Regions from separate parts of the Rhizobium sp. 05N430 genome, predicted to be linked through region 2. Evidence: riboswitches for the same ligand, from Rfam matches in the RefSeq annotation. Region 2 holds a riboswitch; the other holds the start of a gene.

Region 1 (4,169 bases), on a different contig from region 2:
GGGCAGCCGGACGAATATTCATAGGTATCGCCGGGCTCCAGCCGTGGCTGCTCGCCGACGACTCCAGGTCCCGTTACCTCGTCGACCACACCGTTCTGGTCCGTTATGTTCCAGTAACGGTTGACGAGTTTGACCGATAGGCCGGAATTGTTGCTGATGACGATGCGGTATCCCCAGACATAGCGATCGTCGTCCGGATCGGATTGCTCCTCCAGATAAAACGGCTCGACAACAACTTCTATATCGCGTGTGAGGGCCCGGTACATGCCTTACACCTTAGTCGGGATATCTTACTCGTATCTTATACGGCATTGGCTCCGTCAAGAAATGCCACCGTATCATCAGCCAAATACAGGCGATTGCACGCCGTTTTGATTGTTAATCCTAACATTCAAAGTTAATGACTCTAATAAAGCAGAGCTGACTGAAGCTTTAGGTGGGGCGGGCCGCCGGACCGGCAAGTCCGGCGGCTTACTGCTTAAGCCGGGATCTTCGACAGAGCCTGGGCGAAATCTTCAAGCAGATCGTCGGTATCTTCGATGCCTGCCGAAAGACGCACGGTGCCGGCCGAAATGCCGAGTTCGGCACGCGCCTCATCCGAGAGGTTCTTGTGCGTTGTCGTCGCCGGATGCGTGATCAGGCTGCGCGTATCGCCGAGATTGTTGGAGATCGTCACCACATCGAGTGCGTTCTGCAGCTTGAAGGCAGCTTCCTTGCCTCCCTTCAGCTCGAAGCAGACCAGCGTCGAGCCGCCGGTCATCTGCTTGGCGATGATGTCGGCCTGCGGATGGTCCTTGCGGCCGGGATAAATGACGCGGGCAACCTGCTTCTGCTCGGCCAGGAAATCGGCAATCTTTGCGGCATTCCTGGTCTGCTGGGCCACACGCAGCGGCAGCGTCTCGATGCCCTTCAGGAGCGTCCATGCGTTGAACGGCGACATGGCCGGGCCAGTATGGCGGAAGTAGTCGTGCAGGTGCTCGTCGATCCACGCCTTGTCGGAGAGCACGACGCCGCCGAGGCAGCGGCCCTGGCCGTCGATATGCTTGGTCGCCGAATAGATGACGATGTGAGCGCCGAGCTCCAGAGGCTTCTGGAAGAGCGGCGTCGCAAAGACGTTGTCGACCACGACCTTGGCGCCGACCTGGTTGGCGAGCTTGGCAACGCCGGCGATATCCACGATCTCGAGTGTCGGGTTGGTCGGGCTTTCCAGGAAGAACACTTTGGTCTTCGGCGTGATCGCCTTTTCCCAGTTTTCCAGGTATCGGCCGTCAACGAGCGTGCATTCGATGCCGTATTTCGGCGCCAGCGTCTCGACCACCCAGCGGCAGGAGCCGAAGAGGGCGCGGGCCGCAACGATATGATCGCCAGCCTTCAGCTGGCAGAGGATTGCAGCGGTGACGGCGGCCATGCCGGAGGCCGTGGCGCGTGCATCTTCCGCACCCTCGAGTGCGCACATGCGCTTCTCGAACATGTCGTTGGTGGGGCTGCCGTAGCGGGCGTAGATGAAGCCTTCGGTCTCGCCCTTGAAGCGGGCCTCGGCCGCCTCCGACGTGTCGTAGACGAAGCCTTGCGTCAGGTAGATTGCCTCCGACATCTCGCCATATTGCGAGCGCAGAGTGCCTCCGTGAACGAGTTGGGTTGCAGGGCGCCAGGACTTGCTCATGCCATCACCTCAAAAACAAAAAAAACCGGCCGCAAAAGCAGACCGGTTTCATACCCGGTCTTTTTAGCCACTTATTTAACGTGGCTGCAAGCCGACCGGCCAAATCACCACGGGATAAAGCTGCAATACTGCCGTTAGCTGCTTGCGTCAATTCCCCGTATTTGGTTTTGTCGGCCACGAACTATGGATGGAGCATGATGGCTCGCGAAACTGGAATTTTGGCCGACCGTGCCATTGCCGCGTTGTTTGAGACCGGCCGACTGATCTCCGAACGGGAACTCGACCGTGACCAGATCCAGCCGGCAAGCCTCGATCTGCGCCTCGGCGCCAAGGCGTTCCGGGTGCGCGCCAGCTTCATGCCTGGCCCTTCGCATCTGGTGTCGGACAAGCTCGATCGCCTGAGCCTGCATGTCATCGACCTCTCCGAAGGGGCTGTCCTCGAAACCGGCTGCGTCTATATCGTTCCCCTGATGGAGCGTGTCGATCTGCCTGCCGACATGTCGGCCTCCGCCAATCCGAAGAGCTCCACCGGCCGCCTCGATATCTTCACCCGCGTCATCACTGATTACGCCCAGGAATTCGACAAGATCCCGGCCGGCTATTCCGGCCCGCTCTATCTCGAAATCAGCCCGCGCACTTTCCCGATCGTCGTGCGCCGCGGCTCGCGCCTGTCGCAGATCCGCTTCCGTGTCGGCCATTCCATTCTCGGCGAACCGGACCTTCAGGCGCTGCATGACAGCGAGACGCTGGTGGCCAGCGCCAAGCCGAATGTCTCAGGCGGCGGCATTGCCCTATCGATCGATCTCGCAGGCGACAAGGAAGGCCTGATCGGCTATCGCGGCAAGCACCACACCGCCGTCGTCGATGTCGACAAGAAGGCCCAGCACGACATTTTCGATTTCTGGGAGCCGCTCTATAGCCGCGGCCGCAACGAGCTGATCCTCGACCCGGACGAATTCTATATCCTCGTCTCGCGCGAAGCCGTGCACGTGCCCCCGCATTACGCCGCTGAGATGACGCCCTTCGACCCCTTGGTTGGCGAATTCCGAGTCCACTATGCCGGCTTCTTCGACCCGGGCTTCGGCCACGCACCGGCGGGCGGTCGCGGCAGCCGCGCCGTTCTCGAAGTGCGCAGCCACGAGGTCCCCTTCATCCTCGAAGACGGCCAGATCGTTGGCCGCCTGATCTACGAGCACATGCTGGAAAAACCCGAAAGCCTCTACGGCTCCGGCCTCGGCTCCAACTATCAGGCCCAGGGCCTCAAGCTGTCGAAACACTTCCGCATCTGACCGCCTTGACACCGCCTCCCATCTGTTGGAAGGCTTCAGGCATGCGGGTGTAGCTCAATGGTAGAGCAGCAGCTTCCCAAGCTGAATACGAGGGTTCGATTCCCTTCACCCGCTCCAGCAACTTCAATAACTTAAGTATATCGGCGTTTCACTTGCGCGAGTCGGCTCGTGCTTTGGCAATCGCGCGGCTGGTTTCGAGCCCGTCGCCGCAGCTGTACTTTTTCGTCATTTTTCGGTCGTATGGGTGGCGAGATCGCTTGCTAGTTTCAACGATCCAGTAGCCTCGACTGTTTCGGAAACAGCTCCCGCTCGCGTGTCCATGGACCATACGTTACTGGGAACGCCGGCAGCATCGCGAACCTTCCGGAACTTCTCTGCGTATCGATTTCCCCCTAAAGGCTGTCGGTGGGTCAGGCGCAGATCCGGCCATTAACAAGGCGGCATTGGAAGCTGCGCTCGCGGCTGGTCCAGTATTGCTGCCTGCTAAGACCTACCAAGTCTCGGGCATATCCGTCACGGGAAAGTTGGTGCTGGAAGGATCCGGAGCCGACAGTAAACTCGTAGTAACTGGCGCTGCAGCGGGCATCTATGTTGCCGTCCCGGCCTGGAATGTTGGGACCATCCTGCGAAATTTCTCCATCGAACCCGCTCTTTCCGGCGGCGGTACCAATGGCATCCACTTCGAGCAGACCCATGCAGATGGTTACATGGCTGGCTGGGGTATCAGCGGCATTCATATGGACCTCACGAAGAAATGGGGATCGAGGTCGATATATTTAGATAATGCGATAGCATTCCCGGATGGCTTCTTCACCGGTCTAATCGAGCTTTGCAAGATGACCTGTGGCCCGAACGGGGGCATCGTTGGGAATTATATTGGCGACAGCATCACAATCCAGAAAAACGCTATCAACGACGGCACGGGTGTCGCGATCAATTGCAAACAGGTTTCTGGTGCGCGGCAGTTGGTTATTGAGGACAACAACCTGACATCGAGAAACGGACAAATCTACCTTGAGGCCTGCGGTCAGGCGATCGTCAATCGCAACTGGTGCGAACATCCAGCTTATCTCGGCGAATTCACGGGGGGCAGCGTGGTCAAGGGTGAGGTAACTCTTGCCAGCTGCTACATGTGCGACGTCAGCTATAACACGATCGTCGGAGGCTCCGGGCAGCCCGGTCCAGATGGCGTTACGCCGATCGGCGACGCATCGTAT
Region 2 (4,169 bases):
ACTTGTCGAAGCCGAGCAGCAACGGGGCATCGTGGCCGTCGAGCCTGAGATCCTGGATGACAGCGCCCCAGCTCATGATCTTGGCCGTCAGACCGCCGCCTTTGATCTCGACGCGATAGACGGTTTCTCCGTCTTTCGTCGTTCCGAAAACTTCCCGCTTGAGCTCGTCCGCCATTATACCATCGTCCTGAAATCTGTTCGCATCCGGCAGCGAAACTGCCCCCATTTGCCGCGAACCGCAACTGCCAATGCCAAAAAAGAAATGCCGCTGCGGCAAAGGCAGCAGCATAGCATCAACAGATTGATAAGCCGTCAGATTTTCGTGCCGATCTCGTTGAGGTCGTAGGACGTCGTCTGATAGATTTCATTGATCCAGTTGCCGAACAGCAGATGCGCGTGACTGCGCCAGCGATTTTGCGGCGGCAGCGCCGGGTCGTTATGCGGGAAATAGTTGTGCGGCATCTTGATCGGCACGCCGGCATTCACGTCGCGGAAATATTCGTCCGACAGCGACGTCGAATCGTATTCGACATGGTTGAAGATGTAGAGGCGTTTGCTCGTCTCTTCCTGAACCAGACAGACGCCCATCTCGTTTGATTCCATCAGGATCTCGAGACCCTGCGCCTTCTCGATGTCGCCGCGGCGCACTTCCGTCCAGCGCGACACCGGAATCTCGAAATTGTCCGAGAAGCCGTTGAGATAGACCGAGGACGGCTTCAGGTTCTTGTGGCGATAAACGCCGAATGCCTTCTCCTTCAGCTCATGCTTGGGAACGCCGTGGAAGTGATAGATCGCCGCCATCGCGCCCCAGCAGACGTTCATCGTCGAATGCACGTTGGTACGCGTCCACTCGAAGATTTCCTGCATCTCGCTCCAATAGTTGACGTCCTCGAAGGGCATCAGCTCGATCGGCGCGCCGGTGATGATGAAGCCGTCGAACTTGCGATGCTTCACCTCTTCCCAGGTCTGGTAGAAGGCCAGCAGATGGTCTTCCGAGGTATTCTTGGCCTTGTGGTTGCCGACCCTGACCAGCGACAGCTCGACCTGCAACGGCGAGGCGCCGACAAGGCGCGCCATCTGCACTTCGGTCTTGATCTTGTTCGGCATGAGATTGAGAAGCCCGATCTGAAGCGGGCGGATATCCTGGCGGATAGCCACTGTTTCAGTCATCACCCGCACACCCTCCTGAACGAGGGTTTCGAAAGCGGGCAGCGTGTCAGGAATCTTGATGGGCATTGCATTCACTCGATCGAACAGGACAACCGGCAAATAAAAAAACCGGTGGCGAAAAAAGAATCGCTACCGGTCCGCACGCGGCCCTTTAGCGACTTATTTAACGTGGCTGCAAGCCGGCCGGCCAAATCACCACGATCCTCTAGATAGCGCTGACAGCGCCGCGAATCAATCGTGATTCGCAACCTGCACTTTGAGCTAGGTAACTCACGCATTAATGACTGGTAGAATCTGTTGATGGACAGCACGCGCTACCATGTTAATCAGGGATGATGCTGTACAGGAATGCATGATGACGGACGACGCCAAAGGCGGGGCTGTCGGCCAGCGGCAAGATAGGGTCGGATACGATCTCAGCCTCGGCTATCGCCTCAAATTGATGTTTTTAGCCTTCTGGGCTTCGAAAGTGCGCGGCAAGATCCTGTCTCTCGCCGCCATCCTTATGTTCGTCATCTTGGCGACGGCCTACGGTCAGGTCGTTCTCAACCGCTGGAACGCGCCGTTCTATGATTCGCTGCAGCGGCGCGATGTCGGCGAGTTCTTCCATCAGCTTCAGATTTTCGGCCTGATCGCCGGCTCCCTGCTGCTTCTCAATGTCGGCCAGGCCTGGCTGAACCAGATGACGGCGCTCTATATGCGCGAGGGCCTGACCCGCGATCTGGTCGATCAATGGCTGAAGCACAAGCGGGCCCTGCGGCTCGCCTCAAGCGGGCTGATCGGCGTCAATCCGGACCAGCGCCTGCATGAGGATGCCCGCAACCTCGCCGAAAGCACCACCGGCCTCGTTCTCGGCCTCATCCAGTCGACGATTCTGCTCGTCAGCTTCATCGGCGTGCTCTGGGAACTGTCGAGCGGCTTCGTCTTCCACTTCCGCACCTATTCCTTTGCCATCCCCGGCTACATGGTCTGGGCCGCCGTCTTCTATGCCGCGTCGGCGTCGATCCTCAGCCAGATCGTCGGCAGAAAGCTGGTGCCGATCAACGCCGAGCGCTTCTCCAAGGAAGCCGAACTCCGCTTCTCGCTGATGCACGCCAACGAGAATATGCCTGCGATTACCGTCGCCAGAGGCGAGGAAAACGAGCGCCAGCGCATAAACACCGATATCAGCACGGTTCTCGCCGTCCTCAAGCGCCTGACCATGGCCAACACCAACCTCACCTGGGTTTCCGCCGGTTACGGCTGGCTGGTCATCGTCATCCCGATCATCGTCGCCGCGCCCGCCTATTTCTCCGGCGGCCTGACCTTCGGTGAGCTGATGATGTCGGTCGGCGCCTTCAACCAGGTCAACACGGCGCTGCGCTGGTATGTCGCCAATTTCGGCCCGATCGCCGAATGGCGCGCGACCCTGAACCGCGTCACCGATTTCCGCCATGCGCTTGAGCACATGGATGAACCGCTCAATCCGAAGAATGTCATCGCCTACGAAGATACAGCCGCGGACAGGCTTGTGATGAAGAACGTCACCATCGCCGCCAAGCTGGGCGAAGAGGTCGATCAATGCGGCGGCTTCCGCCTGCACGAGCCCGACGTGACGCTGAAGGCCGGCGAAAAGGTGATGATAAACGGCGATCACAACGTCAACCGCAAGCTTCTCTTCCAGGCGATGGCCGGCCTCTGGCCCTGCGGCAGCGGCACGATGGGCCTGCCGCCCTCAGACGACATCCTGTTCGTCCCCCAGGTCGCCTATATCCCCGGCGGTACGCTGCGCGAGGCGCTCTCCTTCCCCGAGCCGGCCGGTTCCTACAAGAATGAGGATATCGAAGCGGCGATGGAAAAGGCCGGCCTGCGCCAGCTGATTGGCCGCCTCGACACGCGGGCGCGCTGGGACAAGGTGCTGGATTCCGACGAGCAGAAGGCCATCGGCTTTGCCCGCCTTCTGCTGGTTCGCCCGCGCTGGGTGGTGTTCGACGAAGTGCTCGAAGGCTTGGAGCCGGAATGGCAGGCGACGCTTACCAACCTGCTGACGGCGCTGCCGGAAACATCGATGATCTATATCGGCCGCTCGGAGATCTACATGGAGATCCTGAAGCCGAAGGTCCTGCATCTGGAAGCGATCGCCTCCAAGACGGAAGAGCCACCGCCACCGCCGAAAACCGGCACCGGCCGCCCCGCGGCGGCACCGGTTATCTAACGATTACATCGGCTGCACGCCGCTGAGACCGACCGAGACCTGTTTCGAGGAGACGCTGCCGTCGGCAGCCTTTTCGGCGTTGACGATCACCGCGGCGCCTGGCTTCAGATCGTCCTTGGTCGCCGAAGCGATGGTGACGACCTGTGTGCCATCAGGGATGGCAATGGTCTTTTCCTTGCCCTGATAGGTCAGCGTGATCGTCTTGCCGTTGATCGCCTTGACGGCAGTGCTGACTGTCGCATTGGTCATCTCGGTATTCGGCTTGGCATCCCAAGGGCGGTTGCCCTCGCCGGTCCCCTTCATCGATGCCGGAAAGATCATCACCTGCAGCGCGTCATTCGGCCCGCTACCCTTTGGCATCGAGCCGACGCCGACGAAATCGCCCGGCTTGATGTCATCGACGGCCGCCCGCTGGATGCCGCCAACCCGGAAGCCCGATTGCATGGCGATCGACTGGTCGGTTCCGTCGCGGGTCTTGATGGTCAGCACATCGCCGTTGAGGCTCTCGACGATGCCGCGAATGCGGACACGCTGCGTATCGTCGGCCTGGCTGGACTGAACGGCTGAAAAGCTGATGGCTGCGGCGGCGAGCGCCGTCAGAAATGCGGAAGAAAGCTTGCGAGACATATGACTATTCCTTGTCGCCACGATAGCAGGCATATCCCCCGGCTGCCGGAGCGGACTCTAGAGCCGCACCGGGACACCGGCGAATCAAGGAAACGTGAGACTCAGCCTTCGATCTCCTCCCTCAGCATTTCCAGCTCAAGCCATTCCTCTTCCATCTTCGTCACGCTGTCGCGCAGCT

The links. Region 2 has a riboswitch for S-adenosylmethionine ahead of metA (homoserine O-acetyltransferase MetA). Riboswitches for the same ligand answer to the same signal wherever they lie in the genome.
Region 1: another riboswitch for S-adenosylmethionine. It lies ahead of AC1DJO_RS09920 (O-succinylhomoserine sulfhydrylase); the one in region 2 lies ahead of metA (homoserine O-acetyltransferase MetA).

What each region holds. Positions count from the first base shown of each region.
Region 1 covers NZ_JBFTMO010000003.1:500,958-505,126, reverse strand. Annotated here, with positions in the region: gene apaG (Co2+/Mg2+ efflux protein ApaG) at 1-266, opposite strand, end outside; gene AC1DJO_RS09920 (O-succinylhomoserine sulfhydrylase) at 479-1,663, opposite strand; SAM riboswitch at 1,706-1,784, opposite strand; gene AC1DJO_RS09915 (2'-deoxycytidine 5'-triphosphate deaminase) at 1,858-2,952, shown strand; tRNA gene AC1DJO_RS09910 (tRNA-Gly) at 2,996-3,069, shown strand; gene AC1DJO_RS09905 (hypothetical protein) at 3,396-4,169, shown strand, end outside.
Region 2 covers NZ_JBFTMO010000004.1:266,825-270,993, forward strand. Annotated here, with positions in the region: gene AC1DJO_RS11760 (aldose epimerase family protein) at 1-175, opposite strand, end outside; gene metA (homoserine O-acetyltransferase MetA) at 313-1,236, opposite strand; SAM riboswitch at 1,302-1,379, opposite strand; gene AC1DJO_RS11770 (ABC transporter ATP-binding protein/permease) at 1,526-3,364, shown strand; gene AC1DJO_RS11775 (hypothetical protein) at 3,368-3,991, opposite strand; gene AC1DJO_RS11780 (ABC-F family ATP-binding cassette domain-containing protein) at 4,093-4,169, opposite strand, start outside.